DNA from 3 places in the Rhizobium sp. 05N430 genome. Region 2 is predicted to be linked to each of the others. Evidence: riboswitches for the same ligand, from Rfam matches in the RefSeq annotation. Region 2 holds a riboswitch; each other region holds the start of a gene.
What was found. A riboswitch is a leader RNA that binds a small molecule or an ion and turns the genes downstream of it on or off. The one in region 2 is predicted to bind thiamine pyrophosphate.
Positions count from the first base shown of each region.

Region 1: it holds a riboswitch for thiamine pyrophosphate, as region 2 does, so the genes downstream of both, thiB (thiamine ABC transporter substrate binding subunit) here and thiM (hydroxyethylthiazole kinase) in region 2, are expected to answer to the same signal.
Region 3: it holds a riboswitch for thiamine pyrophosphate, as region 2 does, so the genes downstream of both, AC1DJO_RS05725 (ABC transporter permease) here and thiM (hydroxyethylthiazole kinase) in region 2, are expected to answer to the same signal.

Region 1 is NZ_JBFTMO010000004.1:274,816-285,216, forward strand. Features, by position in the region: gene AC1DJO_RS11795 (MDR family MFS transporter) at 1-806, shown strand, start outside; TPP riboswitch at 861-975, shown strand; gene thiB (thiamine ABC transporter substrate binding subunit) at 1,025-2,047, shown strand; gene thiP (thiamine/thiamine pyrophosphate ABC transporter permease ThiP) at 2,047-3,684, shown strand; gene AC1DJO_RS11810 (thiamine ABC transporter ATP-binding protein) at 3,671-4,381, shown strand; gene AC1DJO_RS11815 (M48 family metalloprotease) at 4,634-6,178, shown strand; gene AC1DJO_RS11820 (RNA polymerase factor sigma-32) at 6,233-7,096, opposite strand; gene AC1DJO_RS11825 (CarD family transcriptional regulator) at 7,472-8,044, opposite strand; gene fdxA (ferredoxin FdxA) at 8,442-8,780, opposite strand; gene AC1DJO_RS11835 (RNA-binding S4 domain-containing protein) at 8,974-9,378, opposite strand; gene AC1DJO_RS11840 (helicase-related protein) at 9,382-10,401, opposite strand, start outside.
Region 2 is NZ_JBFTMO010000002.1:648,069-658,469, forward strand. Features, by position in the region: gene AC1DJO_RS06810 (Gfo/Idh/MocA family protein) at 9-1,109, opposite strand; gene AC1DJO_RS06815 (ROK family transcriptional regulator) at 1,143-2,342, opposite strand; gene AC1DJO_RS06820 (ABC transporter substrate-binding protein) at 2,548-3,855, shown strand; gene AC1DJO_RS06825 (carbohydrate ABC transporter permease) at 3,927-4,865, shown strand; gene AC1DJO_RS06830 (carbohydrate ABC transporter permease) at 4,858-5,706, shown strand; gene AC1DJO_RS06835 (YdeI/OmpD-associated family protein) at 5,773-6,381, shown strand; gene thiD (bifunctional hydroxymethylpyrimidine kinase/phosphomethylpyrimidine kinase) at 6,413-7,225, opposite strand; gene thiE (thiamine phosphate synthase) at 7,222-7,857, opposite strand; gene thiM (hydroxyethylthiazole kinase) at 7,854-8,657, opposite strand; TPP riboswitch at 8,711-8,807, opposite strand; gene AC1DJO_RS06855 (sn-glycerol-3-phosphate ABC transporter ATP-binding protein UgpC) at 8,849-9,910, opposite strand; gene AC1DJO_RS06860 (sugar phosphate isomerase/epimerase family protein) at 9,933-10,401, opposite strand, start outside.
Region 3 is NZ_JBFTMO010000002.1:411,645-422,045, reverse strand. Features, by position in the region: gene minC (septum site-determining protein MinC) at 1-273, opposite strand, end outside; gene AC1DJO_RS05730 (ABC transporter substrate-binding protein) at 405-1,343, opposite strand; gene AC1DJO_RS05725 (ABC transporter permease) at 1,377-2,117, opposite strand; TPP riboswitch at 2,230-2,332, opposite strand; gene AC1DJO_RS05720 (outer membrane protein) at 2,474-3,106, shown strand; gene AC1DJO_RS05715 (hypothetical protein) at 3,287-3,532, shown strand; gene AC1DJO_RS05710 (sugar ABC transporter substrate-binding protein) at 3,607-4,536, opposite strand; gene AC1DJO_RS05705 (sterol desaturase family protein) at 4,705-5,739, opposite strand; gene AC1DJO_RS05700 (LacI family DNA-binding transcriptional regulator) at 5,885-6,895, shown strand; gene AC1DJO_RS05695 (sugar phosphate isomerase/epimerase family protein) at 6,914-7,747, shown strand; gene AC1DJO_RS05690 (Gfo/Idh/MocA family oxidoreductase) at 7,748-8,746, opposite strand; gene AC1DJO_RS05685 (NAD(P)/FAD-dependent oxidoreductase) at 8,785-10,008, opposite strand; gene AC1DJO_RS05680 (MocE family 2Fe-2S type ferredoxin) at 10,014-10,328, opposite strand.

The DNA.
Region 1 (10,401 bases), on a different contig from region 2:
GCGCGCTTTGCGCCATCGCCTGGCTCTTCGTCGAGCGCCGCGCCGCCGAACCGATCGTGCCGCTGTCGCTGTTCCGCAACCCGACCTTCCCGCTTCTCCTGATCATGTCGATCACCGGCGGCGGCATCGCTATCGGCATGGCCAATTACTTCGCGCTGTTCCTGCAGACGACCACGGGCCTGTCGCCCTCGCATGCCGGCCTGCTCTTCGTCATGTTGACCGGCGGCCTCGTCTGCGGCTCGCTCTTTGCCGGGCGCATGATCTCGCGCACCGGACGCTACAAGCCCTTCGCCATTGCCAGCCTCTCCTGCAGCGCTGTGGCGTTTGCACTCCTGACGCAGGTCCATGCCGGTACGCCGCTGCCGATTATCGGCTTGCTGATGATGCTGCACGGCATCGGCATCGGCTTGTCGCAGCAGGTGCCCGTCATCGGCGTCCAGAACGCCGCTCCGGCGCGTGACGTCGGCGCCGCCACCGGTTCCGTCACGCTGTCGCGCATGGGCGGCGCCTCGATCGCCATCTCCATCTACGGCGCCATCATCGGCTCGCAGCTGGCAAAGGTCGGCGTTTCCATCCCCGGCGTTACCGATATCGAGCAGCTGACGCCGAAGATGATGGCGGCCCTCCCGGAAGCCAGCCGCCAGGCTGTCGCCGATGCCTATGCCAGCGCTTTCACACCGCTGTTCATGACCTCCTGCGCCTTTGCTCTGATTGGATTGATTGCAGCGCTTTCGCTGAAACCGGTCCAGTTGCCGCGCCACGGCGAGACCAAGAACGCGGCCGCGGCCGCCGAAGCCGCCGAGTAGCGGCAAGGGCGCGCTGCGCCCTTGTCATAAAGCCTGCATCGCTATACATCTGCCAACGCTCTAACGGGGTGCCCTGTATCCGCAAGGATATCTGGCTGAGAGGCTTTCAAGCCAACCCGCGGAACCTGATCCGGCTAACACCGGCGGAGGGATTAGACGCGTGACACCAGGCACCGCCCTTTTCCCCCATGACAAAACTTTTTAGGAGGAGGCGCGCCATGCCCGGCCGCAAACCATTGATCGCATCATTCGCCACGGCTTTCCTTGCCGCAACCGTCACTCTGTCGCAGGCGAAGGCCGCGGACAAGACGCTGACGGTCTACACCTACGAGAGCTTCACCTCGGAATGGGGCCCCGGCCCCAAGGTCAAGGAAGCCTTCGAGAAGACCTGCGCCTGCACGGTCAATTTCGTCAGCGTCGCCGATGGCGTGGCGCTTCTCTCACGCCTGAAGCTCGAAGGCGCCTCGACCAAGGCCGACGTCGTTCTCGGCATCGATACCAACCTGATCACCGAAGCCAAGGACACCGGCCTGTTCGACGCCAGCGGCGTCGATACCAGCGCCCTCAAGGTGCCGGGCGACTTCAAGGACGATGTCTTCGTTCCCTATGACTACGGCCACTTCGCCATCATCTACGACACGCAGACCATCAAGAACCCGCCGAAAAGCATGCAGGAACTGGTCGATGGCGACCCATCGCAAAAGATCGTCATCGAGGATCCACGCACCTCGACACCGGGTCTCGGCCTGCTGCTCTGGGTGAAGTCCGTCTATGGCGACAAGGCGCAGGAAGCATGGGCGAAGCTCAAGAGCCGCATCCTGACAGTGACGCCTGGCTGGTCGGAGGCCTATGGCCTGTTCACCAAGGGCGAAGCGCCGATGGTGCTCTCCTACACGACCTCACCGGCCTATCACATGGTCGCCGAGAACACCGACCGCTATCAGGCCGCCGCGTTCTCCGAAGGTCACTACATCCAGATCGAAGTCGCCGGCCTTCTCAAGAACGCGCCGGATAAAGAACTCGCCCGCGACTTCCTGAAGTTCATGGTGACGCCGGGTTTCCAGGACACGATCCCAACCAACAATTGGATGATGCCGGTCTCGGCCACTTCCACGCCGCTGCCGGACGCCTTTGGCAAGCTGGTCAATCCGTCCAAGACCTTCCTGATGAGCCCCGATGATGTCGCCAAGAACCGCAAGGCCTGGATCGACGAGTGGCTGACGGCCATGAGCATGAACTGATGCTGCAGACGGCTGCGGAACGGCGAAATGCGCTGGCGGGCGGGGCAATCGGCCTCGCCGCCATCCTGCTTTTCATCGGCATCGCCGCCATCTCGCTTGCTGCCTCCGGCGGAGGTTCTGCCTTCGCCGGCATCATCTCGGATCCCTACATTCTCCGCGTCCTGCGCTTCACGCTGCTACAGGCCGCCCTTTCGACCTTGCTCTCAGTCCTCCTGGCGCTCCCCGTCGCGCGGGCACTTGCCCGGCAGCCTAACTTTTCTGGCCGTATCTGGATCATCCGGCTGATGGCCGTGCCAATGGGATTGCCCGTTCTGATCGGCGCGCTCGGGCTCATCGGCATCTGGGGACGGCAGGGCCTGCTCAATACCGCATTGCTCAAGCTCGGCCTGTCCGAACCCGTCAGCATCTACGGCCTGACCGGTATCCTGCTCGCTCACGTCTTCTTCAACTTGCCGCTCGCCTGCCGGCTGATGCTCGCTGGCCTGGAGAGGCTGCCGTCCGAATACTGGCTGATGGCAAGTAATCTCGGCATGCGCCCGCGCGCCGTCTTCCGCTTCATCGAATGGCCGGCGATCCGCGGCCTGATCCCCGGCATTTCTGGGCTGATCTTCATGCTCTGCGCCACCAGTTTCACGCTGGTGCTGACGCTTGGCGGCGGACCAGCGGCAACGACGATCGAGGTGGCGATCTACCAGTCGCTGCGTTTCGACTTCGATCCGGGCCGCGCGGTAGCTCTGTCCTTGCTGCAGATTACCCTGACCGGCCTCATCCTCGGCGCCATGTCGTTTCTCCCCGCCAGCCGTGACGAAGGGCTGACCGCCGGACGCCACTCCATGCGTTTCGATGGCAGAATGCCAATGGCAAAATTGTCGGATGGCCTGCTCCTCGTCCTCGCCACGGCTTTTCTGCTTTCGCCATTGCTTTCCGTGTTGGTGGCGGGCCTGAGAGCCGACCTCCCAAAGCTGGTCGGCGAGCCGGTCTTCTGGCAGGCCGCAGCGATGAGCTGCGGCATATCCCTTTCCGCCGCCACATTGGCCCTTGTCGTGTCAGCAGCCCTGATCCGCGCCCGCCAGACCATCAGCGCAGACAAGCGCTCCAGGCGCGGCAGCCGCGCCCTCTACGCCGCGACGGGCGGAGCCTCGTCAATGGTGCTGCTGGCGCCTCCCGTAGTGCTTGCGACCGGCTGGTTCATGGCGCTCAGGCCATTTGGCGACGCCTCTGTTTTTGCGCCCGTCCTCGTCGTTCTGATCAACATGCTGATGGCCCTGCCCTTCGTCATGCGCGTGCTCGAACCGGCCTATCTCGTCCATCAGCGCCGCACCGCGCGCCTTGCGGCGAGCCTCGGCCTGACCGGCCTGGCGCGGCTGCGGCTCATCGACTGGCCGGGGTTGCGCAAGCCGTTGCTGACCGCCCTGTCTTTCGCTATGGCCCTGTCGCTCGGCGATCTCGGCGCTGTCGCCCTGTTCGGATCCGATGGTTTTGTCACGCTTCCATGGCTGGTCTACAGCCGCATGGGAAGCTACAGAACCAACGATGCCGATGGCCTTGCGCTGATCCTTGGCCTCATTTGCCTATTGCTGACGATTGCCGGAACATCCGGCCAGATGCGAGGACATGGTGCCGATGACGGCCGCTGATATCACCATGCAGAACGTCCGCCTGACGCTCGGCAGCCACGCCTTCCATTTCGATTGCACGCTGCCCCGCGGCCAGATCATTGCCGTGACAGGCCCATCGGGCGCCGGCAAATCGACCTTCCTCAATCTGCTGGCGGGTTTCGAGACGCCGGAGAGCGGCCGCGTTCTGCTCGCCGGACATGATGTTACCGGCAGTCACCCGGCCGAGCGGCCCGTCTCGCTTGTCTTTCAGGACAACAATCTCTTCGCTCATCTCGATATCTTCACCAATGTCGGACTGGGCATTAATCCGGCCCTGAAGCTCGCACCGGCGGACCGCAGCCGCATCGCGGCTGCGCTGGCGCAGGTCGGTCTGGAAGGCTTCGAAAAAAGGCTTCCTGCAACGCTTTCCGGCGGCGAAAGGCAGCGCGCTGCCTTCGCTCGCGCCCTTGTCCGCAAGCGGCCGATCCTGCTTCTCGATGAACCCTTTGCCGCCCTCGACCCCAGCCTGCGCAACGGCATGGCAGAGCTTCTGACGGCGATGCAGCGCGAGACCGGAGCGACCGTCATCATCGTTTCACATGACCCCGATGAGGTTCGCCGCATTGCACAGTATGGCGTTTTCATCGACCATGGCGCGATTGCGCTCGCCGCGCCGTTGAGCGAGTATCTGGCTGATCAGAGCACGCCCGCATTGCGGCAATTTCTGCAGGGCTGACGAATATCCACGCCGCGATGGCACTTTCGCCACAATTTCATCGGAGCGAAAGAACTCCTTAACCACGCTAAGCTTGCTAAATTACAACGGCGCCATAATTACGCAGAGTCTCGCTATGCAACCGATGCGGAAATCAGCTACAGCAATGACGTCTGTTCCCCCGTTGTGCAATGCGAGAAGCGGGATGGACGCCTGTTGAACCCCGTTGGAAGTGGCCGGATCGAACATTTGGCGAGCCGGCCGAAAAGCAAGATGACTCGGAGAGCCAGACTGGACAGCATGACGACGTGGACGAGACCCGCGCCTTCCAGGAACGTGCTATCCGCTTTGCGTCAACGGGGACGGCATGCGCTGCTTTTGACGGCAGCTGCCATGGCTCTCAACGGCTGTCAGTCGATCATCGAACAGTCCTACCAGCCGACGGTTTCCCCCTCGTCCAATCCGCAGATCGTCGATGAGGTCCAGAAGAACGACCCGCGCGCCGCCATGGGTGCGCGCGAGCATCCGCGCATCGTTGCGAGCTACGGCGGCGAATACAAGGATGCCAAGACCGAGCGGCTTGTTGCCCGCATTGCCGGCGCCCTGACGGCGGTTTCCGAAAACCCGAGCCAGTCCTACCGTATCACCATCCTGAATTCGCCGGCGATCAACGCCTTCGCGCTTCCGGGCGGCTACCTCTACGTCACCCGCGGCCTGCTGGCACTCGCCAACGACGCTTCGGAAGTCGCTGCCGTGCTATCGCATGAAATGGGCCACGTGACCGCAAACCACGGCATCGAGCGCCAGAAGCGCGAAGAGGCCGAAGTCATCGCCAGCCGTGTGGTCGCCGAGGTCCTGTCGAGCGATATCGCCGGCAAGCAGGCGCTCGCCCGCGGGAAACTGCGTCTCGCCGCCTTCTCCCGCCAGCAGGAACTGCAGGCCGACGTGATCGGCGTGCGCATGCTGGGTGAGGCAGGCTACGATCCCTACTCGGCGGCACGCTTCCTTGACAGCATGGCCGCTTACAGCCGCTTCATGTCGGCCGATCCCGACGCCGACCAGAGCCTCGACTTCCTGTCGAGCCACCCGAATTCGGCCCAGCGCATCGAGCTTGCGCGTGACCACGCCCGCGCCTTCGGCCAGGAAGGCAAGGTCGGCGACAAGGGCCGTGACTATTATCTCGATGGCATCGACGGCCTGCTCTACGGCGACAGCCCCGAAGAGGGCTATGTGCGCGGCCAGACCTTCCTGCATGGTGGCCTCGGCATTCGCTTCGACGTGCCGCCCGATTTCACCATCGACAACAAGGTCGAAGCCGTCATGGCGACCGGCCCGGGCGATGTGGCGATCCGCTTCGACGGCGTGGCCGATAGCAACAACCAGAGCCTGACAAATTATATCTCGAGCGGCTGGGTGACCGGCCTCGACCCGTCGACGATCCAGGCGACGACAATCAACGGCATGGAAGCCGCAACCGCCCGCGCCAGCGCCGACCGCTGGGATTTCGACGTGACCGTCATCCGCAACAACCAGCAGATCTTCCGTTTCCTGACGGCCGTGCCGAAGGGCAGCACAGCGCTGCAGCAGACGGCGGACGTGCTGAGAGCGAGCTTCCGCCGCATGACACCGGACGAGATGTCGTCGCTGAAGCCGCTGCGCATCCGCGTCGTCACGGTACGCGCCGGCGACAACATCACCACGCTCGCGGCCCGGATGATGGGCACCGATCGCAAGCTCGACCTTTTCAAGCTGATCAACGCCCTGCCGATGGGCGCGTCCGTTGCACCCGGCGACCGCGTGAAAATCATCGCCGAATAAAAAAGGCCCGGTGCGAACCGGGCCAGTCTGTGCTTCTGGGAGTAAAGACTACTTTCAGGCGTAGGCGGCCATATGCGGATCGGCGCTGACAAGCGCGCTGCGCAACTTTTCCATCGCCCGGCTCTCGATCTGGCGTACCCGCTCCTTCGAAATTCCGAGATCGGCGCCGAGCTCTTCGAGAGTCGCTCCGTCTTCTGCCAGGCGCCGTGCGCTGATGATCTTCATCTCGCGCTCGTTGAGATGCGTTAGCGCCGAGGCCAGCCAGACGCGGCGGCGCTCGCCGTCGATCATGTTCGTCACCTGCTCGTCCGGCAGTGGCTCGTTGCTGACGAGGAAATCCATCTTCTCGGCACTGTCGGCATCCCCGGAGACCGAAGGCGCCTGCAACGACGCATCGTTGCTGGAGAGCCGCGCATCCATCGTCTGGACGTCCGCAAGGCTGACGCCGAGCGCGGCAGCGATTTCCTGATGGATCGACTGTACGGTCAGCTGGGTGTCGCCACGCGCCAGCTTGGCGCGCAACCGGCGAAGATTGAAGAACAGCGCCTTCTGCGCTGAGCTTGTGCCGCCGCGAACGATCGACCAGTTTCGCAGGATATAATCCTGGATGGAGGCACGGATCCACCAGCTGGCATAGGTCGAAAACCGCACTTCGCGTTCGGGCTCGAACCGCGCCGCAGCTTCAAGCAGACCGACATACCCTTCCTGCACGAGATCGCTCATCGGCAGGCCGAAATTGCGGAACTTGCCGGCCATCGAGATGACAAGACGCATATGCGCCATGGCGATCTGGTTGCGCGCGCCGCGGTCGTCATTGTCCTTCCAGCGGATCGCCAGCTGATGCTCTTCCTCGCGGGCAAGATAGGGAGCCGCCATCGCAATTTTGATCATGCGCCGGTCTGCAGACATGTTCCTCATATCGGTCTCCTAAAATCAGGCCTCGCGCCCAAACAAAAAACAATGAAGGTTCGTTTCCAGAACGTCGCCGCCCGGATCAAATTCAGCTCTCGAATGCAAAAGGCCTCTCTCCTGGACTTTTCAGGAGGAGGCCCTATCTCTTCACCAAGTACCGGTCAGACGGTGAGGCAGGATCTGATTCTTCAAGTTGCCGTTCCGGCAAAATGTGGAAGCCATGACCCACTCCTCGTCCAGCGTTCAAACCAGCGGACGAACGGTGGGCTCCACCGGTTTTTTGTCCGCACTTACGAGATTTAAACGCGTCAGCGCGGAAAAAGTTCCAATAAAAAACCCGGCTCGAAGGCCGGGTTTTTTGCAAGGAAAAACAAAGTGCTATTATGCGGCTTCGTCCTGGGAGTCGTCTTCTTCAATTGCCTTGCCGCGCTTCGGACCCTTGTTGAGGTTGGTCTCAACGAGACGCACAGCTTCCGTTTCCGACATCTTGTTCACGGCAGCGATTTCGCGAGCCATACGGTCGAGAGCAGCTTCATACAGCTGACGCTCGGAATAGGACTGCTCCGGCTGGTTCTCGGCACGATAGAGATCGCGCACGACTTCTGCGATGGAAATCAGGTCGCCGGAATTGATCTTGGCATCATATTCCTGCGCACGGCGGGACCACATGGTACGCTTGACACGAGCCTTGCCCTGCACAACCTTGAGCGCGCGCTCAACGAAGTCGGTTTCCGACAGCTTGCGCATGCCGATGCTCATCGCCTTTGCGACCGGAACCTTCAGACGCATCTTGTCCTTTTCGAAATCGATAACGAAAAGTTCGAGCTTCATGCCGGCAACTTCTTGCTCTTCGATAGCGGTGATGGTACCGACGCCATGAGCGGGGTACACGATCGATTCACCGGTCTTGAAGCCGTGGCGAGCTGCTGAAGGTTTTTTCTGCTGGGTCGTCATACTAATCAAAAACTCCCTGTTACGCTTCCGGCGGCGGCCGGAGCCGGGTCAGTCAGGCCCGGATGAGACGGTAGAATTCCCGTCGGGTGACTTCACTCTGGTCCCACCAGACATAAGCAAAGAAATTCGTGCACGCGATTAACGATCGGACAGCTCAACTCGTTGATATGTCACGGAAACCGCGTACAGATTTAATTTGCTTTCGTGATGGTTTTGGGCACGCCTCGTGCCTCAAATGGGTCAGTCTCTAGAACCTATCACAAAAATATGAGGAAATCAATAATTTGGTGCGTGTGAGTCATGCGGGCAACACATGGCTCACATATTAGTGAAGCATCACTTGAAACGTTTAAGCGCCTTCTGAACCCGATTTCAGGCGGATTTCAGTAGCTTGAACTCAATCGCCCGCGCCGGGCTTTTCTGAGAAGTACTTCTCGAATTTGCCGGTCTCGCCGTCCATTTCCTTGGCCTCGGGCATCGAGTCCTTTTTGACGGTAATATTGGGCCAGACGCTGGCATATTCAGCGTTGATCTTGAGCCATTTGTCGAGACCCGGCTCGGTATCCGGCTTGATCGCCTCGGCAGGACATTCGGGTTCGCAAACGCCGCAGTCGATGCATTCGTCGGGATGGATGACGAGGAAATTCTCGCCTTCATAGAAGCAATCGACCGGGCAGACTTCCACGCAGTCGGTATATTTGCAGCGAATGCAATTGTCGGTCACGACATAGGTCATGAAGAACTCCAGGATTTCACGCGAGCGGGGAGACGAACCTGGAACGTCGCGTCTTTCCCTGTGCCGGAGGAGCAGCGTTGACTGGCTTGGGAGGCAAGAACGCAGTCCGGCGAGTTGATTGTGACGTATCGGCTTTACAGCCTGATTTCAAGGATTATCCATCTTCAAAAACCGGCGGCGCAGACAGAGTTTTCTAATCCTCGCCCGACTGGAGCCTGTCGATTGCCCGCCGCTCTTTCTTTGTCGGCCGTCCTGCCCCCGCGCCGCGGATCGCCTGCTCGTAGGCGGTGAGACGTTTCGTCTCATCTTCAGGCGGCGTGATGTTCTCGTAAAGGCGCTGCGCCTCTTCGAAAGGCCCCCGCCGCTCGCCCGGCAGTTTGACCAGAAGGACGACGTCCCTGCGGTCGAGCTGCAGCTCGACGCGATCGCCCGCCTTGACTGTCTGGCTGGGCTGGACGGCACGTTCGCCATTGATGCGAACGTGCCCTGATTGCACCTGGCTTTGCGCCAGGGAGCGAGATTTCACCATGCGCGTGAAGAACAGCCACTTGTCGATGCGCTGGCGCGAACCGCTTGCTGGCTGTGTCTCCCCGCCCATCGATTACTTCTTCATCTGCTCCTTCAAGGCAGCGAGCTTGGCGAAGGGCGAATCCGGATCGATCGGCTTTTCCTTGCGCGGCGGCTTGGCCTCGAAGCGCAGCGGCTGGGCGCCGCCACGGTTGTTGTTGCGGTCGTTGCGATCCTTCCGGTCACCACGATCCTGACGGTCGCCACGCTGTTCGTTGCGATCGCCACGGCCCTGATGCGGCTTGCCGCCATCGCGGCCGCGCTGCTGGCGGTTGCCATCGCGGCCTTCGCGATTGCCTTCGCCGCGGTTGTTGCCTTCAGCGCCTTCGGTCGCGCCGCCCTGACGACGGTTGCCCTGCTGGCGCTCGCCGCCGCGGCGTTCGCCGTGGTTGCGCACCGGGCGCTGGTTGTCGTTGCGGCCGCCGAGGCGCCACAGCAGAACCGGCTTCGGCTCCTGCGGTTCTCCGCTTTCGGCTGTCACTTCGGCAGCTTCAGCAGGCGCTTCGGCAGCAACAGGTGCAGGCTCGGCAGCGGGTGCTTCCTCAGCACCATCCGCATCGTCGTGATCGGCCTTGTCGGATGCTTCTTCGGCTGGTGCCTCGCTCGCGGCCGTTGCAGCCGACGCATCCTGCGTGGCAAGATGGGCGGCAGCCTCTTCGGCCTTCACCGCATCCGCACGGTAACCGAGACCCTTGAGGATCTCTTCCATGTCCTCAAGCGTCGCGCCGAGGATGGAGAGCATTGCGGTCGTCGTCGTAAAGCGGCGGCCGTCATAGGCACCCTCGGGACGGTTTGCCTGACCCGGCTTCCACTGCAGCAGCGGACGGATGATATCGGCAAGCCGCTCTAGAATATCGATACGAACAGCCCGCTTCCCGAGGAAACGGAAACCGGCAAGCTTGTAGAAGGTGCGCTCGAAGCTCGGATCGGTGACGACAGACGTACGGCCAGCGGCCAGAACCGGAATGAGGTCACCATAGCCAGGCTTGTCGAGACCATCGTTCTTCAGCGCCCAGAGGAGCGTGATCAATTCGGCAGGCGCCGGCTTCAGAAG
Region 2 (10,401 bases):
CCTGAAAATTATTTGGCGAGCCGCCCGTCGACGAGCGATTCCGAGAGCGGCGCGGGCCGCTCGGTGGCCGTGGTGATGGTGACCGTGCGGCCGCTTTCCGAGGCCGTGTGGAACGCTTCCATGACCTCGAGCACATGCAGCGCCAGACTGCCATTGGCGCGATGCGGCCGGTTCGAGCGGATCGCATGGGCAAGGTCGGCGACACCGATCGAGCGGTAGTTGCCATCGGCATAAGGCGAGGTCAGTTCCTGCGTCTCGAAGCTGCCGCCCTTCTTGAAAAACTGCACTTCGCCGCCGAAATGGTTCGGATCGGGGACGATCAGCGTGCCCTCGGTACCGTAGACTTCAAGTGGCACATGCTTGTGGCCCGCAACATCGAAGCTCATGCCGATCTGCACGACCGCGCCATTGGCAAAGGCCATGACACCGGCCACATGGGTCGGCACGTGAACCGGGATCTTCTCGCCGTTGCGCGGTTCGCTGGTGATGACGCGCTCCTTGCGCGGTGCCACGGCGAAACCGGCAACCTGCGCGACCGGGCCGAAGAGATTGACGAGATCGGTGATGTAATAAGGCCCCATGTCGAGCATCGGTCCGCCGCCGACTTCATAATAGAAGGCCGGATTCGGGTGCCAGCGCTCATGGCCCGGGCACATGAAGGTCGCGGTGCCGCCAACCGGCTGGCCGATGACGCCGCTATCGACGAGAGTCCGCGCCGTCTGATGGCCGCCACCGAGGAATGTATCGGGCGCTGCGCCAATGCGAAGATTCTTCGCCTTGGCGGCTTCCGCCAATTTTTTCCCTTCCGCGAAATTAATGCCGAGCGGCTTTTCGGAATAGGTGTGCTTGCCTGCGTCCAGCGCCTGCAGGCCAACGGCGACATGGGCCTTCGGCACCGTCAGATTGACGATGATCTCGATCTTGGGATCGGCGAAAAGCTCGTCGATATTCTTTGCCGGGACATTGAATTCCGCCGCTTTCGCATCGGCCAGTGCGCGGTTGAGATCGGCCACGCCCCGGATGTCGAGGATCGGGAAGGAAGCCATCGCCTTCAGGTAGGCGCCCGAAATATTGCCGCATCCGATGATGCCGATACCGACTTTTTCCATAAGTTCCTCCCAGGATATGTATCTGTTTCAGCGCTATAGCGCTGGCCCCGTGGTGCTCCAGGGCGATTCATAGAGTTCGTAGAGCGCGACGGCGGCAGCACCCTGCGCCCAGAAATCGTCGCTGGAATCGTCGAAGACGAGTTCGGTGACGCCCTTCAGCGATGGCGGGATCGCCACCGCATAGGCATCGCGAAGGCTGTTCAGGAACGGCTCGCCGAGCGCCAGGCTGGATCCAACGAGGATGACGCGCGGTGGAGCGAAAAGGGTTACTATATTGGCGACCGTCAGGCCGACTGCCTCACCGGCGCGAATGGCCGAGGCGATCAGCGTATTGTCCTCGGCCTTGATCAGCGCCTGGGCGTGGGTCATGCCCCGGCCAAGCCGGATCGCTTCGGCAAAACGGCCGTCGGCCTGTTGATCGCCGAGGATGGCGCTTTCGCCCGCCTGAGTGGAGAGGCGTACCGTGCCCTGCGGCCCCATGCCGAGCACGAGGTCGCCGAGATTATGGCTGAGGCCGCCCGCGCCGCGGAACAGCTGGTTGCCGTGCAGCACCCCAAGGCCCAGCGTTTGTTCGAGCGAAATCAGCACCATGTCTTCCAGATCGCGCGCCTTGCCGAACCAGTGATGGGCAAGCGTGATGGCGTGCGCGTCACTCTCGACGATCGTCGATGTGCCGAGTCGCGCCGTCATCTCGGCGGCGAAATCGACATTCACCTCGCGGAAGATCGGGCTGCTGCGCACATGACCGGTGCGATGTTCGATGACGCCGGGAAGGCCGAGGCAGACGGTATCGACATCCTCGAGCGAGAGCCCGGCATCGACCACGCAGCGGCGCACGCCGTCTTCCACGAGATCGGCGATGACGGCGATCGGCTGCCGGTCGATGCGGATCGGAAGCGTCAGCTTTGACAACACGTCGCCACGAAAATCGGTGACGACGAAGATCATGCGGTTGGCGGCGATCTTCGCGCCGACGACGCGGGCGGCATCCGGGTTCAGCTCCAGCATCACCCGCGGTCTGCCGCGCGCCGCTTCGTTGCGGATGTCGCCTTCATGCCGCGGCAGGATGAGGCCGTCGTCGAGCAGCGAAGCGGTGATCGCGGAAACGGTCGTCGTCGACAGCTGGGTGCGTTCGCTGATCTCCACACGCGAGATCGGCCCGTGGCGGCGGATCGTATCCAGCACGTTCAAGCGATTGATCGCGCGCATCAATTCGGGATCTGCGGTCTTCATGAAATCTAGCCGGGCAATCGCTTGAATGGGGCCGTGGCCCAAATATTTTCGACGGGTTACAAATTAAATAACAGGCAGTAACAGGCCTCTGTCAAGCCGGAACGGCAAAAATTTGGGCAGTTGGGTTGACATTGTGCGCAAGCTCCGTTGAATTAATCCGCATAGGGGAAAAATTGTGAGGATGGAGCCCCTGGGAGGAAAAATCATGACGTATATGCACAAGGGCCTGGCCCTTCGCGGCAAGCGCATTGCATTTCTGGCAGCCGCTGCAGGGGTTTCGCTGATACTCGGCGCCAGTGCGGCTTCGGCGAAGACTGTCGTCAAATGGCTACATCTGGAGCTTGATCCGAAATTCGTGGCGAAGTGGGAAGAGATCGTCAAGAAATACGAAGAGCTGCATCCCGACGTCGATATCCAAATGCAGTTCCTGGAAAACGAGGCCTTCAAGGCCAAGCTGCCGACGCTTCTGCAATCCGACGACGTGCCCGATTTCTTCTACAGCTGGGGCGGGGGCGTCCTGAAGCAGCAGTCCGAAACCGGCGCGCTGCAGGAGGTCACGGCCGCGCTCGACGCTGATGGCGGCAAGCTGCGCAAGCAGTTCACGCCCGCTTCCGTTAACGGCATGTCCTTCGACGGCAAGGTCTGGGCCGTGCCCTACAAGGTCGGCCTCGTCAGCTTCTTCTACAACAAGGAGCTGTTTGCCAAGGCCGGCGTGAAAGCCGAAGACATCAAGAGCTGGGCCAATTTCCTCGATGCCGTGAAGAAGCTGAAGGATGGCGGCGTCGTGCCGATCGCCGGTGGCGGCGGTGAGAAGTGGCCGATCCACTTCTACTGGAGCTACCTCGTCATGCGCGAAGGCGGCCAGAAGGTGTTCGACGCTGCCAAGAAGGGTGAGGGCGAAGGCTTCCTCGATCCGGCGATCATCAAGGCCGGTGACGACCTCGCCGCGCTCGGCAAGCTTGAACCCTTCCAGCCTGGCTACCTTGGCGTGACATGGCCGCAGGCGCTCGGCGTCTTCGGCGACGGCAAGGCGGCGATGATCCTCGGCTTCGAGAACACCGAAGCCAACCAGCGCAAGAATGCCGGCGACGGCAAGGGTCTGGCGCCTGAGAATATCGGCCGTTTTGCCTTCCCGACAGTCGATGGCGGCGCGGGCAAAGCCACTGATACGCTCGGCGGTCTGAACGGCTGGGTGGTCACCAAGAAGGCGTCCAAGGAGGCGATCGACTTTCTCGCCTATCTGACGAATGCCGATAACGAGCGGGAAATGGCGAAGAACGCCATGTTGCTGCCGGTCGCTGTCGGCGCCGATGACGGTGTCGTCAACCCGCTGCTCGCCGAATCCGCCAAGCAGCTCGCCGGTTCCACCTGGCACCAGAACTTCTTCGACCAGGATCTCGGCGCCGCCGTCGGCCGCGTCGTCAATGACGTCTCGGTCGAAATCGTCTCGGGCCAGATGAGTTCGAAGGATGGCGCCCAGCAGATCCAGGACGCGTTCGAACTGGAGCAGTGATCCACTCCGCATTCTCTTCCCGGCGCCGCAAGGCGCCGGGACCTGATCAGGCGCATGCGAAAGCAGGACACATGGCTGACATTTCCGTTTCAACTGGCATCGGCGCGAAAGGCCTTTCCAAGAGCGCGCGAAAGAACCGCAGTTCGATCGCGCATGACCGCTGGGCCATCCTGCTGCTCTTCCTGCCGCCGGCGCTGATCCTTTTCACGCTCTTCGTCATCATGCCGATGGGCGAGGCGGCCTGGTACAGTTTCTACAAGTGGAACGGCTACGGCACGCCAACCGAATTCATCGCCTTCAAGAACTTCCAGGTGCTGTTCCGCAATGCCGCCTTCAGCCAGGCGCTCATCAACAACGGCCTGATCATCATCATCTCGATCGCCATCCAGGTGCCGCTGGCAATCTGGCTTTCGACCATGCTGGCGCACCGCATTCCGGGTGTCGTCACTTACAGGCTGATCTTCTTCCTGCCCTACGTCCTGGCAGATGTCGCGGCCGGTCTCATCTGGCGCTTCGTCTATGACGGCGACTATGGCCTGTTTGCCGCAACGGCCAATTTCTTCGGCTTTGCCAACCCCTATGTGCTGGCCGACAAGGACGTGGCGATCTATGCGGTGCTCGGCGTCGTCGTCTGGAAGTACTTCGGCTTCCACATGATGCTGTTCATCGCCGGCCTTCAATCCGTGGACAAGAACGTGCTCGAAGCAGCCGATATCGACGGCGCTTCCGGCTGGCAGAAATTCCGCTACATCACGCTGCCATTGCTCGGCTCGACGCTGCGCCTGTCGATCTTCTTTGCGGTCATCGGCTCCCTGCAGCTTTTCGACATGATCATGCCGCTGACCGGCGGCGGCCCATCGAACTCGACGCAGACGATGGTCACCTTCCTCTACACCTACGGCGTCATGCGCATGCAGGTGGGCCTCGGCAGCGCCGTCGGCGTCGTGCTGTTCATCATCTGCGTGACGCTCGCCTTCGGCTACAAAAGGATATTCATGCGCAATGACTGACACGACCGACACCATTCGCATGCAAACGGGGACGAAAGTCTATCTCTACGTCTCGCTGACGCTGATCGCCGCCCTCGTGCTCATTCCGCTGCTGACAACGGCGCTTGGCGGCTTCAAGACGCTGGGGGATTTGCGCGTCAATCCGTTCGGCCTGCCGGCCGCATGGCAATGGTCGAACTATACTGACATCCTTTTCGGCGAGCGCTACTGGCTGCAGATCTTCAATTCGCTGGTCATTGCGGTGCTGACAGTGTCGCTGACGCTGATCGTCTCGTCGATGGCAGCCTTCACCTTCGCGCATGTGCGCTTCTTCGGCTCGTCGTTCCTGCTGAACTATTTCCTGCTCGGGCTGATGTTCCCGGCCGCCACCGCCATTCTGCCGCTCTTCATCCGCATCCGCGATCTCGGATTGCTGGATACCTATTGGGGCGTGGTGCTGCCGCAGGTGGCCTTCGGCCTTGGTATGAGCATTCTCTTGTTTAGGAATTATTTTCGCAACCTTCCGGAAGAATTGTTCCAGGCGGCCTTCGTCGATGGCTGCGGCTATCTGCGCTTCTTCTGGTACATCTCTCTACCGCTATCGCGGCCGATCATCGCCACGGTTAGCATCATCTCCTTCGTCGGCAGCTGGAACAGCTATATCCTGCCGCTCATCATGCTCAATTCGGAATCGAAATATCCCTGGCCTCTCGGCATCATGGTCTATCGCGGCGAATTCGGCACCGAATGGCAGCTGGTGCTGGCCTTCATCACGTTGACGATCATGCCGACCATCATCGTCTTCTTCCTTGCCCAGAAACACATCATTGCCGGTCTGACGGCCGGAGCGGTCAAGTCCTGAGCGAGTTGAAGTTTGCGCCGTGGCCGCTACCATGGCCGGGCGCAGGCTTCACGGGGGATAAAGCGAATGGCTCCGATCGTCGTCGATCCGGACAAGGTGCATGAATTCAGCAATGCCGGGGAATTCTACGACTGGCTTTCGAAGTATCACGATAAAGAAAACGAGGTCTGGATCCGCATCTTCAAGGTGGCCTCGGGCCTGCCATCGATCACGCCCGTCGAGGCGATCGATGCCGTGCTCTGCTGGGGCTGGATCGATGCGGTGCGCAAGAGCCTCGATGAGAAGAGCTATTTGCAGCGCTACACCCGGCGCACGAAGAACGGAACATGGAGCCAGATCAACGTCGACAATGTCGCACGACTGATCAGTGAAGGCCGGATGACCGGTCACGGTCTGCGCGAGGTCGAGGCCGCCAAGGCCGACGGCCGCTGGGACCGTGCCTATGGCAGCGGCAAGAACATGAAGATCCCCGACGATCTGCAGGCGGCGATCGATGCCGAGCCGGAGGCGAGGGACATGCTGGCAAAGCTCAGCGAGCAGAACCGTTTCGCGCTGGCATTCCGCATGCACAAGATCAAGACCGAAGCCGGCCGGAGGCGGAATATCGAGAGCTTCGTCGCCATGCTCAAAAAGGGCGAGACGATCTATCCGCAGGGAAAAAAGCAGAAGGGTTGAGACCGGCGGCTTTTTCGCCGGTCCCGGTGTCTCACAGGTCCGGCTCGTTCCACAAGGCGTGAAAGTGATGGACGGGGCCGTGACCTGAGCCGACGCCGAGTTGACCTGCCGCCGCCACCGCATCGGCGAGGTATCGCTTGGCGATGGCAACGGCGGCTTCCGGCGATTTGCCCTTGGCGAGCTCTGCGGCAAGAGCGCTGGAAAGAGTGCATCCGGTACCATGGGTGTTCTTCGTCGGAACCCGCGGTGCCTCGAACCAGGTGATGTGATCGGCGCTCGCCAGCACATCGGGACTGTCGTTGCCGCCGAGATGGCCGCCCTTGAGGAGAACCATTCCAGGGCCGAGCGTCAGCAGCTTGCGCGCCTGATCCTGCATCTGCTCGCGGCTTTCGGCATGGCCTTCACCGAGCAGCGCTGCCGCCTCCGGCAAGTTCGGGGTCAGCATCGTTGCGAGCGGCAGGAGACGCGTGGTTAGCGCGCCGATCGCAGCAATGTCGAGGAGGGTGGCGCCGCCCTTGGCGATCATGACGGGATCGAGCACGATGGGAATACCGCGATGCGGCTGCAGGGCATCGGCGACCGCCTCGGCAATCGCGGCATTGGCGATCATGCCGATCTTGACGGCATCGACGCGCACATCGGCGAAAACCATGCGGATTTGCTCAGCGACAAACGCCGGAGAGACCGTCTGCACGGCAGAAACGCCCGTCGTGTTCTGTGCGGTCAGCGCCGTCAGCACGGCCATGCCATAGGTGCCACGCGCCGAGAAAGCCTTGAGATCGGTCTGGATGCCGGCGCCGCCCGAGGGGTCGGACCCGGCAATCGAGAGGACGTTACGGATCATGAGCGTGCCTTTCTGATGCTGGCTGCGATGGCTGCGGTCGCCGCCTGCGGATCGGGCTGGCCGCAGATCGCCGAGACGACCGCAAGGCCCTCGGCGCCGGTGGCAAGCACCGGGCCGACATGCTCGGCCTTCAGCCCGCCGATCGCTACGGAGCGAACCGGGCAGGCACGAACGAGATCGGCCAGACCTGTCAGGCCGATCGGTTGCTTATGGTCAGGCTTCGTCGCGGTGGCAAAGACCGGGCCGATTCCGGCATAATCGACGATGGCGGGATCCACCGCGGCGGCAAGCGCCGCCGTCTCGACCGACAGGCCGAGGATCATGTCCGGCCCGATCTTCCGGCGAGCTTCAATCGCGCCGAGATCATCTTGGCCGATATGCAATCCGTCGGCACCGAGCGCGATCGCCGCCTCGACATCGTCGTTGACGATGAGCAGCGCGTTGCTGCCCGTGAGCACATGCTGCAAAGCCCGGCCGGTTTCGATCATTTGCCGGGTGTCCGCCGTCTTGTCGCGCAGTTGCACGATGGTCGCCCCGCCGGCAACGGCGGCACGCGCGGTTTCGACAAGCCCGTATCCGGCACAGAGATGCGGATCGAGGACGAGATAGAGGGAAAGATCGAAGGTCTTCACGCCGGGCTGATCCTTGCCGCCTGGTCGAGGCCCGGACCGTCGAGTGCCGCGAGCGCATCAAGGAAACGCCAGGAGAAGGAGCCGGGGCCTTTCGCTTCCAGCGCTGCCTGTTCGCCGGCGACGGCAAACATTGCCAGCGCTGCGACTGTCGCATCGAAAGTCTCCTCGGGCGCAATCGCGGCAAAGGCGCCGGTCAGGCAGGTCAGCGAGCAGCCGAGCGCGGTGATCTGCGGCATGAGGGCCGAGCCGCCGGCGATCCTGACAGCACGCGCGCCATCGGTGACGAAATCGATCGGACCGGTGACCGCAACGGCAGCACCATACTGGGCGGCAATGCTGCGGGCGGCACCTTCCGCCTGCTCGACGGGATCGCGGCTGTCGACGCCCTGGCCGCGGCTTTCGCTGCCGGCAAGCGCGATGATCTCGGAAGCATTACCGCGGATGATTGCCGGATTGAGATCGAGCAGCGCCGCAACGCTCTCCCGGCGGTAGCCCGTCGCGTAATGGGCGACCGGATCCAGCACCCAGGGCTTGCCGTTGCGGGCAGCGGCCTTCGCCGCCTGTTTCATGCCGCTCACCCAGGCGGGCGACAGCGTGCCGATATTGATCGTCAATGCCCCGGATATCGCCGCGAATTCACCGGCTTCCTCTTCGGCATGCACCATGGCGGGCGAGGCGCCCGCGGCCAACACGACATTGGCGGCGATGTTCATCGCGACATAGTTGGTGATGCAGTGAACGAGCGGCGGCGCGGCGCGCAGCGCGGTCAGCAATTGTCCGGGTGATCTCGAAGTCGTCATCTTGCGTCCCTTGTGGGGCGGGGCAAGACGCCGGAGGCCGGACGAACGAAAGCGAAGGGCCTCGAGCGACTCCCTCCGCCAGCATTATCTGGTTCAGGTTCAAAGGGTACTTCTCAGCCCGCCTTCCGGCGAACGCCCCTGTCTCTCAACGCCTTCGTCATCGCAAATTATCGGCGGCTTGTCACGCCCTATCAGTTCAGCCGGGCCTCGCCGCTGACGATACGCTGCTCGCCTTCATCGAAGAGATGAACGGCATCATGAATGGGCGCAACCTTCAGGACATCGCCGGGCGCTGCTCTGATCCGCTCGCGGAAGACGCAGCTGATGGTCTGCGTACCGAGTCTGGCGATGACGAGGGTTTCCGATCCCGTCGGCTCAACGACGACAGTGGTGATCTCGATGCCACCGGGGTCGAGCCGGAGATGTTCGGGGCGGATGCCGTAGGTTACGGCATCGCCCGGACGGCGGTCGCTTGGGAGGATGATGCCGTCTTCGGTGCGGAAACCCACATCCGTCATGCTGCCCTTGATGAAGTTCATGGCGGGCGAGCCGATGAAGCCCGCGACGAACAGGTTGTTGGGCCGGTCGTAGAGATCGAGCGGAGAACCGGACTGCTCGATGCGGCCGTCCTTCATGACGACGATCTTGTCGGCCATGGTCATGGCCTCGATCTGGTCGTGGGTGACGTAGATCGTCGTCGTCTGCAGCCGCTGGTGCAGTTCCTTGATCTCCGAGCGCATCTGGACGCGCAGCTTGGCATCGAGATTGGAGAGCGGTTCGTCGAAGAGGAAGACGGCCGGGTCGCGCACGATTGCCCGGCCCATGGCAACACGCTGGCGCTGGCCGCCGGAGAGCTGTTTCGGATAGCGTTCGAGCAGGCTTTCGAGGCCGAGAATCTTGGCGGCATTGCCGACGCGCTTGTCTATCTCCTCTCGCGGCATACGCTTCAGCCGCAGCGAGAAGCCCATGTTCTTGGCAACCGTCATATGCGGATAGAGCGCATAGTTCTGGAACACCATGGCGATGTCCCGGTCCTTCGGTGCCAGCTCGTTGACGATGTGCTTGCCGATCTGGATCTCACCGCCGGTAATGCCCTCGAGGCCGGCGATCATCCTGAGCAGCGTCGATTTTCCGCAGCCGGACGGTCCGACGAGAACCACGAACTCGCCGTCGCGGATATCGACCGATACGCCCTTGATGGCCTTGAACGCGCCATAGTCCTTGCGGGCATTATTCACGGAAACATGAGCCATTGTCGTCCTCCCCAGGCCGCGATCAGAGCGTGTTCAAGGTGTTTCTGAGAAAGCCGAGGCCGACGCGCTCGCCCTCCTTGCGGGCCTCCAGGTCCTTGCCCGGCCAGCCGTAGGCGGCATCCTCATGCTCGATCGAGATCGTGCCGTCGAAACCGTAGCTCACGGCCTGGCGCAGGAATTTCGTCCAGTCAAGAAGGCCGAGGCCGGGCAGCTTGTATTGCCACCAGCCCTTGCCGTGATAGCCGACGGCCTGCTGTACGGCGGGATCGATCGCGGTGTCCTTGGCATGGAGGATGGCAATGCGGTCCTTGACGTCCTCGAGCGCCTTATAGGGATCGACGCCGATGCGCAGGAAGTGCGAGGGGTCGAATTCCAGCCCGAAGCGGCGGTCTGGAATGCGCTTGAACAGCTCGTCGTAGCCCCTCGGCGTCGTGCCGACGAAATTGTCCTTCGGCCCTGGCCAGTTTTCGATCGCGAAGATCAGGCCGCTC
Region 3 (10,401 bases), 240 kb from region 2:
GAGCTGCGATGGCCGCGCGCCTTCGATGCCCATGATCCGGACGCCGCGTTCGCCAAGCGAAGCGATCATCGACTTCAGCTGAGCCCGGTCCGCCTGGAGGTCGGCGACATCGAGGACAACCGGCCTTCCCAGGAAAAAGCCTGCCGAACGCTTGGCCAGATCGTCGAGCCGGACCAGCCATTCATCGAAGGGCAGATCGGGCGTCAAAACGACCGCCAGGAACGAACGGCCTTTGATACGGATGGAGCGCGCGTCGGTTAACACATTAGCAATCTTGGTTAATTTTTGATTGCTTCGGTGTACCTGCTTCGTGGTTAACAAATAGTTAACGCGTGGCCCCGGCCACAACGTTCAGTTAACGGCCGGGGACATTTGCACGGCGCCGTGGCAGGGCCGCCACAGGGCTATTTTACCTCGACGGCAAGGTCCGCAACATCGGGCGCGGTCTTCACCAGACCCATCTCCTGCATGAAGGTCCCGAACCGCTGGTAGCGGCCGGTATCGAGCGCCGCAGGACGCTTGGCGAAGCGCGGCAGCGTGTCGAAGAATGCTGTGCGGTTCAGCTCGTCGTCGAGATTGGGGTAGGCCTTGACGAACAGCTGCCAGGCTTCCTTGGGGTGGTTGGTGATGAAGATCGAGGCCTGTTCGACGGCCGCGAGGAAACGTGGCAGCCGCGGATCGGCGATCGAATCGCGATGGGTGACGAAGATCAGCTCGTCATAGGGCGGCACGCCGTTTTCTTCTGGAAAGAACGCCTTGCCCTCATGTCCTTCGAGCTTCATCTGCGTCAGCTCGAAATTGCGGAAGCCGCCGACATTGGCATCGACCTTGCCTGCGATCAGCGATGGCGACAGGGCGAAATTGACGTTGACCAGCTCTACGTCTTCTTTCGTGAGACCGGCGTTTTCCAGCATCCGCTTCAGCATCGCGTCTTCAAAGCCGGTGACGGAAAAGCCGACCTTCTTGCCCTTCAGATCGGCAAGACTCTTGATCGGTCCATCGGCAAGCACGGTGACGGTGTTGAGCGGCGTCTCGACCAGCGTGCCGACCCGCACCAGCGGCAGTCCGGCTTCGTGGTCGAGGTAGAGGTTGGGCTGGTAATGGATGCCGATATCAGCCTGCTTGGCGGAAATCAGCCGCGGCACCGCCGAGGGATCGGCAGGCGGGATGAGCTCGACATCCAGCCCTTGCGCGGCAAACAGGCCCTTCTGCCCGGCGATGACCAGCGGTGCGTGGTCGGGGTTGACGAACCATTCCAGCATCACTGTCAGCTTGTGGTTGGCAAGCGACGGCGAAGCGAGCGCCACAAGGGCAAGGAAGGTGGCGGATATCAGACGCAGCATGTTTGCTCCATGAATGTGCAGTTTGAAAATCGTTCAGCGCGTGGTTGCCCACGGCGTCCAGCCGGAGGTGAGCCTGTCGACCACCACCCGGCAGATCAGCGTCATCGCCGCCAGCACCGCCATGGCGGCAAAGACCATGTCGGTCTGCATGCGCGCATTGGCCTGGACCATGACGAAGCCGAGGCCTGCCGACGCGCCGACCCATTCGCCGATCACGGCGCCGAGCGGCGCCAGCGGCGCAGCGATCCTCAGACCTGAAACGAGTGCCGGAACGGCAAGCGGCATCCGGATGCGGACCAGCGTCTGCCAGTGGCTGGCATTTGTCAGCGATACGGCATCGAGGATATCGCGCTCGGTCCTGCGCAGCCCGTCGGCAAAAGCCGAAGCGACGGGAAAAAAGATGATGATCGTTGCCATGGCGACCTTGGAAGCCATGCCGAAGCCGAGCCAAATGACCAGGATCGGCGCCAGCACAAAGACCGGGAAGGCCTGCAGGATCAGCACCAGCGGCCAGACCAGCGCCCCGGCGGCCGGAAAGGCCGACAGCACGAAGGCCGCCGCCGCACCTGAGATTGCTCCGCAGACGTATCCCAGCACGATCTCAAGCGCCGTCGTCAGGCTCTGCTCCAGCAGGAACAGCGGCTGCCGCACAAAGACCGAAGCGACCGACAGCGGTGAAGGCAGGATGAAATGCGCCGGCGCAAACAGCCAGATGACCACCTGCCAGATCGCAAGCAGCAAAACTGCACCATAGAGAGCGTTGAGAGGGCGCATCGTTCAGGTGTCAGTGGAAACTGAGGGGCGTGAGCGCAGCAGAACAGACATTGCGAAGCGATCTCCAGACGGCAATGGAGATCCAGGCAAAGCGAAGACGAAGGGAGATACCGGCGGCATCTTGTTCCGTTCCTACGCCGGCATGACCCGGATCAGGTTCAAGGGTCCGGCTCAGCGCCATCTCAGCATCGTCAGATGCTCCCCTCGGAATGGGCGGGAAACTGTCGCGTTTTCAAAGGACTGTCAATGGTGGATCCGCCGCCTGCGCAGCGCCCAGGCATTTGTGATCGAAAGGGCTAGAGACTTTTGGCCCAGGGCTACCTATCTAAGTGTCATGCAATTTAGGGAGACCGAATATGAAATTCGCTATTCTCACCGTTCTTGCTGCTTCGCTGGCGGGAATATCAGCCCAGGCCGCGGACCTGACACCACCGCCTGCGCCGGTTGAACCGGAGGCAATAACGCCGGTTTTCACCTGGTCGGGCCCTTATATCGGTGCCGAGGGTGGCTATAGCTGGACGACGTTCGATCCTGACGGTGCATCCAATGTCGACGCCAACGGCGGGATCCTGGGCGGCTTTGCCGGCTACAACTACCAGTTCGACAATAACTGGGTGATCGGCGTCGAAGGCGATGTCCTCCATAACTGGAACGAAGAGGACACGGCCTTTGGCTCCGTCGAGACGACATGGCAGGGCTCGGTCCGCGCCCGCGTCGGCTATGCCTTCGACAACGCCCTGCTCTACGGAACCGCCGGCTGGGCGATCGCACGGGCAGAAGGTCATCCGACCGGGGCTTCAGATGTTTCCGACACGCTGAACGGCTGGACGATCGGCGCAGGTATCGACTACGCCTTCACCCAGAACATCTTTGCCCGCGGCGAGTATCGCTATACCGACTACGGCAGCGGCAACTTCGGCGGTGCGGCGGGCGGTGATTTCGATCTGAACCAGAACACGATCATGATCGGCGTCGGCGTCAAGTTCTGAGGAGACGGAATGAAATGCGCGATCGCGGACGGCACGCCTTCACACGGCGTGACGCGAAGCTAGCCGTTTTCCAAAAGTCCGCTCTAGGTGTTCCAACATCCCCGTGGAAAACCGGAACACCGTGTTGCACTAAATTAGGACTTCGACAAAAGTCATTCCTCATGATGAGGAATGCTCACAATGCTGTCGGGTCTCGGGACAATCACCATTACGGACGAGAATTACAGCGAGCACGTGGCCTTCGAACTCGGTGAGCGTGACGGCCTGCTGTTTGGCGGCGAAGAGATCCTGCGGCGGGCACAGCGCGCCAAGAAGGTGTTTCTCTTCCTGCTGACATCGCGGCGCGAGTTGCGCATCCGCATTGCCAATGTCGAGCATTCCTGCGCCAATTTCGTCGTCATCAGCGAACCGCTTCCTGCCACCTGAGAGCGCGTGAAAAGGCCACGAGCGGGTCAGCGCTGCGTGGCCTTCATGACGCGGCCCGTGAGGCGAGCCGCGCCTCAGTTCAGATGTTCGAAGTCCGCCATGTTCTTCTCCGTCACCAGTTGGAACGGGATCCAGACCTCGCGGTCGATCTTTTCGCCCTTGATCGCCTTCAAAGCCGCATCGATCGAACCCTTGCCCTGACCCTTGGCATCCTGGAAGACCGTGACCTTCAGGTCGCCCGCCTTCATCGCCTGCAGGGCTTCCGGCGTGGCGTCGATACCGGCGACGATGATCTTCTCCGTGGATGCGCCGCCATTCTTCAATGCGGCGATGGCGCCGAGCGCCATCTCGTCGTTGTTGGCAAGAACGGCATCGAACTCCAAGCCCGATGTCAGCCAGTTGGAGACCAGATCGGCGCCGTTGACGCGGCTCCAGTTACCGACCTGCTCCTGAGCGACCTTCAGGCCGCTGCATTCAGGCGTCGCGATGACGTCATGGACGTCCTGAGTGCGCTGACGCGCGGCCTGGCTCGTCAGGTCGCCGATCATGATGACGACATTGCCTTTGCCGCCCAGAATGCGACAGACTTCCTTGGTCTGCAGCGTGCCGGATTCGGCCTCGTTTGAACCGACGAAAGCCTGTTGCTTGCCGAGTGTCGAAAGATCGGTCGGCTGAACGTTGACGTAGATCAGCGGGATGCCGGCATCCTCGGCAACCTTGCTGAGAGCCGGCGTGCCATCTGAATCGACGGGATCGACGATGATGGCCGAGACGCCGCCGGCAGCGAAATTCTTGACCTGGTCGAGCTGCTTGTTGACGTCCGTCGTCGCATCCTCGATCTGCAGCTCGACACCGACGGACTTGGCATAATCCTGCATGCCGTTGACGATCAGCGTCTGAAAATTGTTGGTGAGCGTCCCCATCGAAACACCGATACGATCGGCCGCGTGCGCCTGCCCAGCAAGCACCAGGGCAACCGCGCTGGTGGTCAGCAATTTCAGCATTTTCTCTCCTCCCAGAGATAAGGCGGCGCCAGCCGGCCGCAGGAAAACGTTAGCCGGGGAAGATCGCGCGGTCCGCGGAAAATTGATGAAAATCCCTCATTTGCAGGGATCCGGACAGCAAAAGGCCCGGCGGAGAAGCCGGGCCTGCGGGTCGTTCACCTGGGAGGATCAGCCAGCCTGCTGTTCGCGGCGCGCCTTCTTTTCTGCGCGGCGCCTGGCCTGCTCCATGAACCGCTTGTCCATGCGCTCCTGCGCTTCGGATGAACCATCGTGGAATGTGCCGAACCACTTGTCGAGCGGGATCACGCCATCGGCGTAGTTGCACTCGAAATACTTGTGGTGAAGGTAGTGGTCGTAGCTGTGCGTATCGATGGCGCTTTCCTCGCCGACGACGATCTTGTCGAAACCGGCATGGCCGGGCGCCGGTGCAAGGCCGGCATGCGCCAGATGAAAGATCGCATGAACCGGGTTCGACGGAACGATCCAATGGATCAGCACGCCGGAGAAATACAGCAGGTGCTCGATCGGGTGCATGGCAAGACCTGACCAGGGGCCGGGATTGACGTTGTTATGATGCAGCTTGTGGACGGCATGATAGAGCGGCGGCCAGTGGATCAGCCGGTGGACCAGATAGAAATGCAGGTCGCGGAATGTCGGGATCAAGAGCATGACCACGGCGCAATAGACCGGTTGCTCGGCGAATGAGACATAGGGAATGATGCCATTGGCAAAGGCCCACAATGTGAGCACTTCGAAAGCCGTCCAGAGCGGCACGGCGCTGGCGAAAGTCCAGATGACATTATCGACCGTCTGATTGCCGAACAGAAAGGCATCATTGCCGACGGAGGGCCATTTGGCATTGAACTTGAAGCTCGTTCCCTGCTTCTTCTGCATGTAGAGGCGCAGGTGGAACGCGCCGAAGAAGACGAAGACGATTGCGGCGTTGCGCACCAGCAGATAGGCAATCCAGCCGATCGAGAAGGTCTTTGCCGTCTCGAGCGACGGCGTTGCATAGAGCCAGAGCAGCGTGCCGATCGCCGCATAAAGCACGTTCCACGGCATCAGATAGCCCGGATAGCCGAACACCCATTTCAGGAAACGGAGCGGCTGCACTGGCCAGATGAACACAGGCGGATACTGAATAAGCTTGGAAGGCGCCCAGTCGCCGCGTTTGTTGCGCTTCCCGTAAAGTGTGTCGTCCATCTGATATCCTCCAACTCGTGCCGGAAAATTACCGCAGCAATAGTGCCGTTTCCCATCGCTGTCTTGATGTGTTTTGATCAACTGAGCGATTTCGCCAGAGGCGCTGCAATGCTTGACTGTCGAGCGGAGTTTTGGGGAGGTTTTGATGAAAAAGACGACACTGCAGGATGTCGCCACAGAGGCCCGGCTTGGCATCGCCACCGTCGAGCGCGTCATCAACGGCCGCGGCGGCGTCACCGAGAAGACGGCAGAAAAGGTGATCCGTGCGGCCAAGAAACTTGGCTACGGCGAGCGCTCGACGGAAACGCATCGCGGCGCCATCCGCATCGAGGTCATTCTGGTGCGCCCTGAAACCAGCTTCTTCGCCCGCTTGAACCAGGCCTTCGAGCGCATTGCCGCATCGCTCGACCGCGCCGTCATCCTGCATCGCACCTTCATCAAGGAAAGCGATCCGATCGGCATGGCCCATCACATCGCCAATCCGAGCTTTCGCCGCTCCGGGCTGATCATCTGCGCGCAGGATCACCCGAAGGTCATCGAGAGCCTGCGGCGTGTGCGCGCCGCTGGCGTCGAGGTCGCCCAGGTCGTCACCCGCTGCGACGACCCCGAGGTTCCCTATCTCGGCATCGACAATTATGCCGCCGGGCGCAGCGCCGCCTATTACATGTCCGGCATGCTGGCTGCCCGGCGCGGAAACTTCGCCGCGATCTGTCATAGCGGGGCCTATTCGAACCATCGCCAGCGCATCCAGGGCTTTTCCGATTACCTCACCGAGAAGGGTGCCAATGGCCACGCGGTATCGCTGGTGATGATGGGACGCGACGATGATCTGCAATGCGCCGAACTGCTCGGCGAGGCGCTCCGCCGCGATCCTGAAATCATCGGCGTCTATTCGGCCGGCGGCGGCGACGAAGGTGTCGCCATCGTCCTGCAGCAATGGGCCAGGCAGCGTGATATCTTCTGGGTCGGACACGAGCTGACCGAGAAGAAGAAGCGCTATCTGGAAACCGGCCTGCTGGACATCTGTCTCGACCAGGCGCCCGAAGTGCAGGCGCGGCGCTCCGTCGATCTCATCCTGCGCAAGCTCGACATCATCCGCACCGAGGTCATCACCGATCCGGTGCGCTTCATGACCGTCAGCGCCCAGAACCTCTAACTAACGACGAGGCCAGCAATGCAATCCCTCACCGTCTTCCAATCCCTTTGGGCCATGGAGCTTCGAAGCGCACTCACCCCGGAGCGCGCGCTCGAGGAGAATATCGGCCTGATATCCGAGGCCGGTTTCGACGGCGTGAGCGCGCATTGGTATGACCGCGCCTATGTCCGGCCACTTGCCGCTTTGCTGAAGGACCACGGCTTGAAGGCGGAGGGGCAATGCTTTCCGAAGACGATCGACGAGCTGAAACCGGCGCTGGAAAATGCCGCAGAATTTGGCGTCGCCCATCTTTGCCTGCAGCCGGACGTCCGGCTGCGCCGGATCGAGGATTGCCTGCCGCTGCTGGAGGGTTGGCATCGGCTTTCAGAAGAGGCCGGCATTCCGGTCTTTATCGAGACACATCGCGACCGGATGACCACCGACCTGTTCTTCACCCTCGACCTGATGGACCGGCTTCCGGATCTGAAACTGCTCGGCGATCTCTCGCATTTTCTTGTTGGCCGCGAGTTCGCCTGGCCGGTCTCCGATGAGAACCACGAAATGATGCAGCGCGTTCTCGACAGCTCCTGGGCCTTTCATGGCCGCGTTGCCTCGCGCGAGCAGGTGCAGATCGAGATCTCCTTCCCGCATCACCGGCCGTGGGTCGATCTGTTCATGGGCTGGTGGGACTACGGTTTCCGCAGCTGGCGGCAGCGGGCAGGCGCCAGCGACACCCTCGCCTTCACCTGCGAGCTCGGCCCGAAACCCTATGCCATAACCGGCCGCGACGGCGAAGACAGCACCGACCGCTGGCAGGAGGCGCTGTTTCTGAAGGACGAGATCCGGGCGCTCTGGGCCCGGACTGCCGCGTGATCAGTAGAAATCGGGCTTTTCGTGTTGCGGGACCGCCACCCGCTCGCCCGACTTCCAGGCCTGAAGGCAGGCCTTGGTGACCTGCATCGCCATGAAGCCATCCCAGGCGCTGGCGCCGGTTGGCTGCCCGGTGAGTATCCCGGACGTCCAGGCTTCCAGCTGTGCCCGGTAGGCCTGCCGGAACCGCGGCCGCCAATCGGGCGGGGTGCGGAAACCGTCATGGCCCTTTGCGCGAAGCATCGTATGCGGGGACGGATCCAGCGATACGGTTCCGTCCTCGCAGACGAGCTCGGCGCGCACGTCATATCCGTATTGGGCGTCAGTGAAGACCTCGATGTCGATGACGACGCCCGATGCGGTCTGCAGCAGGATGAATTGCGGCTGGCGGTTCGGCGCATTCCGCGTCGGCGGCGGGCTGGTGACGAAGGCCGAGGCAATCTCTTCGTCCAGCAGGAAGCGGGCAATATCGAATTCGTGGCCTGCCGAATTGGCAATCACCAGATCCGAGGTCAGATAATCGGGCGCCACTGCGTTGCGGTGAATGCAGTGGAGAAACAGCGCACGGCCGAGTTCGCCCGATTGCAGCGTATGCTTCATCTCGCGATAGCCGGGATCGAAGCGGCGCATGAAACCGACCTGCACCAGACGGCGCCTGGCATTGGTTTCGGCACTGATGATCGCCTCGGCATCCTCGATGCCAGCCGCAAGCGGCTTTTCCACCAGGACCGGCTTACCGGTGGCAATCGCCTTCAGCGCCAGCGCAGCATGCGTTTCATCGGGCGAGCAAACCATGACGGCGTCGACATCCGGGTCGGCGATCAGCTCATCCGCACCGGCAAAGACACGGGCACCTGAGGCCTCGCCAACTGCGATCGCGCGCTCCCGGCTGAAATCCTGAACAGCGGTGAGCCGCGCATTGGCTACACCTTCAGCAAGGATCGCCGCATGGTCACTCCCCATCACGCCGGTGCCGATGATGCCTATCCTGACCTCTGTCATCGATGTTCCTTTCGGGATTCCGCTTTAGGGAATTCAAGCTAAGCGCGCGGCAACAGCGATTTCAAGTTCACCGACACCTGCGAAAGGTCTGTGGCATCGGGTTTTGCCCGCTTGGCGATCAGCATTTCGGCGAGGCGGATATCCTTGGCGATGCGATTGCCGGGTCCAAAGCCGCTGGCGGCAAGCAGGCGCCCGTCTTCGCCGAGGTGGAAGAGAATGAATGTCCCGGGCTCGATTTCCCGGCGCACGCTCGTAACCGCGCCGTCGGCGAGACCGGCGATCTGCAGCGTGCAATCATATTGATCCGACCAGAACCACGGGACGGCCTCGTAGGGGCTGACAGCACCCAGCATGCCGGCGGCCGCATGCGCGCCCTGATCCTGCGCATTCCGCCAGGCCTCCAGCCGGATTCGCCTCGCGTCATAGGGAAATGAACAGCAGTCTCCAGCCGCAAAAATTGCCGGATCCGAGGTTTGCAGGCTGGTATCGACGGCAATGCCGTTCTCGACGGTGAGACCGGCCTTCACAGCCAGTTCGGAGCGAGGTTGAGCGCCGATGCCCACCACCAGCGTACCGGCTTTCAGGATTTCACCGGTGATGAGGGCCAGGACGACACCATCGCTGTCACCGGATAGCCGCTCGATACCGGCGCCGCACACGATCCGCACGCCATTGCCTTCGTGAAGCGCCTGGACCTTTGCGGCGATCTCCACAGGCACGCCCCGCATCAGAATGCGCGGCAATGCCTCGATGACAGTGACCTCAAGCCCGCGCTGGCGGGCAGCCGCCGCTAGTTCGAGGCCGATAAAGCCCGCGCCGATGATCGCGACGTGGCCGCCCGCCGACAGCCGCGCAGCAAGGCCCGCCGCATCGTCGTGGGTTCGCAGATAGAAAACATGCTCGAGCCCCTCGGCCGCGGGCAGGCGCCGCGGGGCCGCACCGGTTGCGATCAGCAGCCTGTCGTAGGGGATTCGCCGGCCGCTTGCCAATTCGACGGCGCGGCGCTCGCGATCGATCGCAGTGGCGGCATCGCCGGCGATGACCACGATTCCGTGTTCGTCATATTGCGACCGCCCTGCGATAAACGGCGGCTCAGCGCCATCGGGCGCCAGCATATGCTGCTTGGAAAGCGGTGGCCGTTCGTAGGGCAGATGCCGCTCGTCGCCAATAAGCGTGATCGATCCATCGAAGCCCTGATCGCGTAGCGCGAAGGCAGCGCGCGCGCCGCACTGGCCGCCGCCGATGATGACGAAATGCTGCATCGGCGTCATTCCAGTCCGAGAAACACAGCGCCGTCTTCGACCTTGACGGGATAGATCCGGAGGTTGACGCAGACGGGCGCGCCCCTTGCCTCGCCGGTGCGATAGTCGAAGCGTCCGTTGTGTTTCGGACATTCGACGATGTGGTCCATGACCAGACCATCGGCGAGATGAACCTTCTCGTGGGTGCACATCCCATCCGTCGCATAAAAGCTGTCATCGGGGCTGCGGTAGACGGCGAAGGTCTTTCCGCCGTGATCAAAACGGATCACGTCCTCGTTCTCGACATCATCGATCTCGCAGGCCTTCACCCAGTTGCTCATCCGATCCTCCCGAATTCATCGCGTTTGATCAGAACCTAGGCGATCGGCCGGAAAATCGCGGTCAGATTCTTGA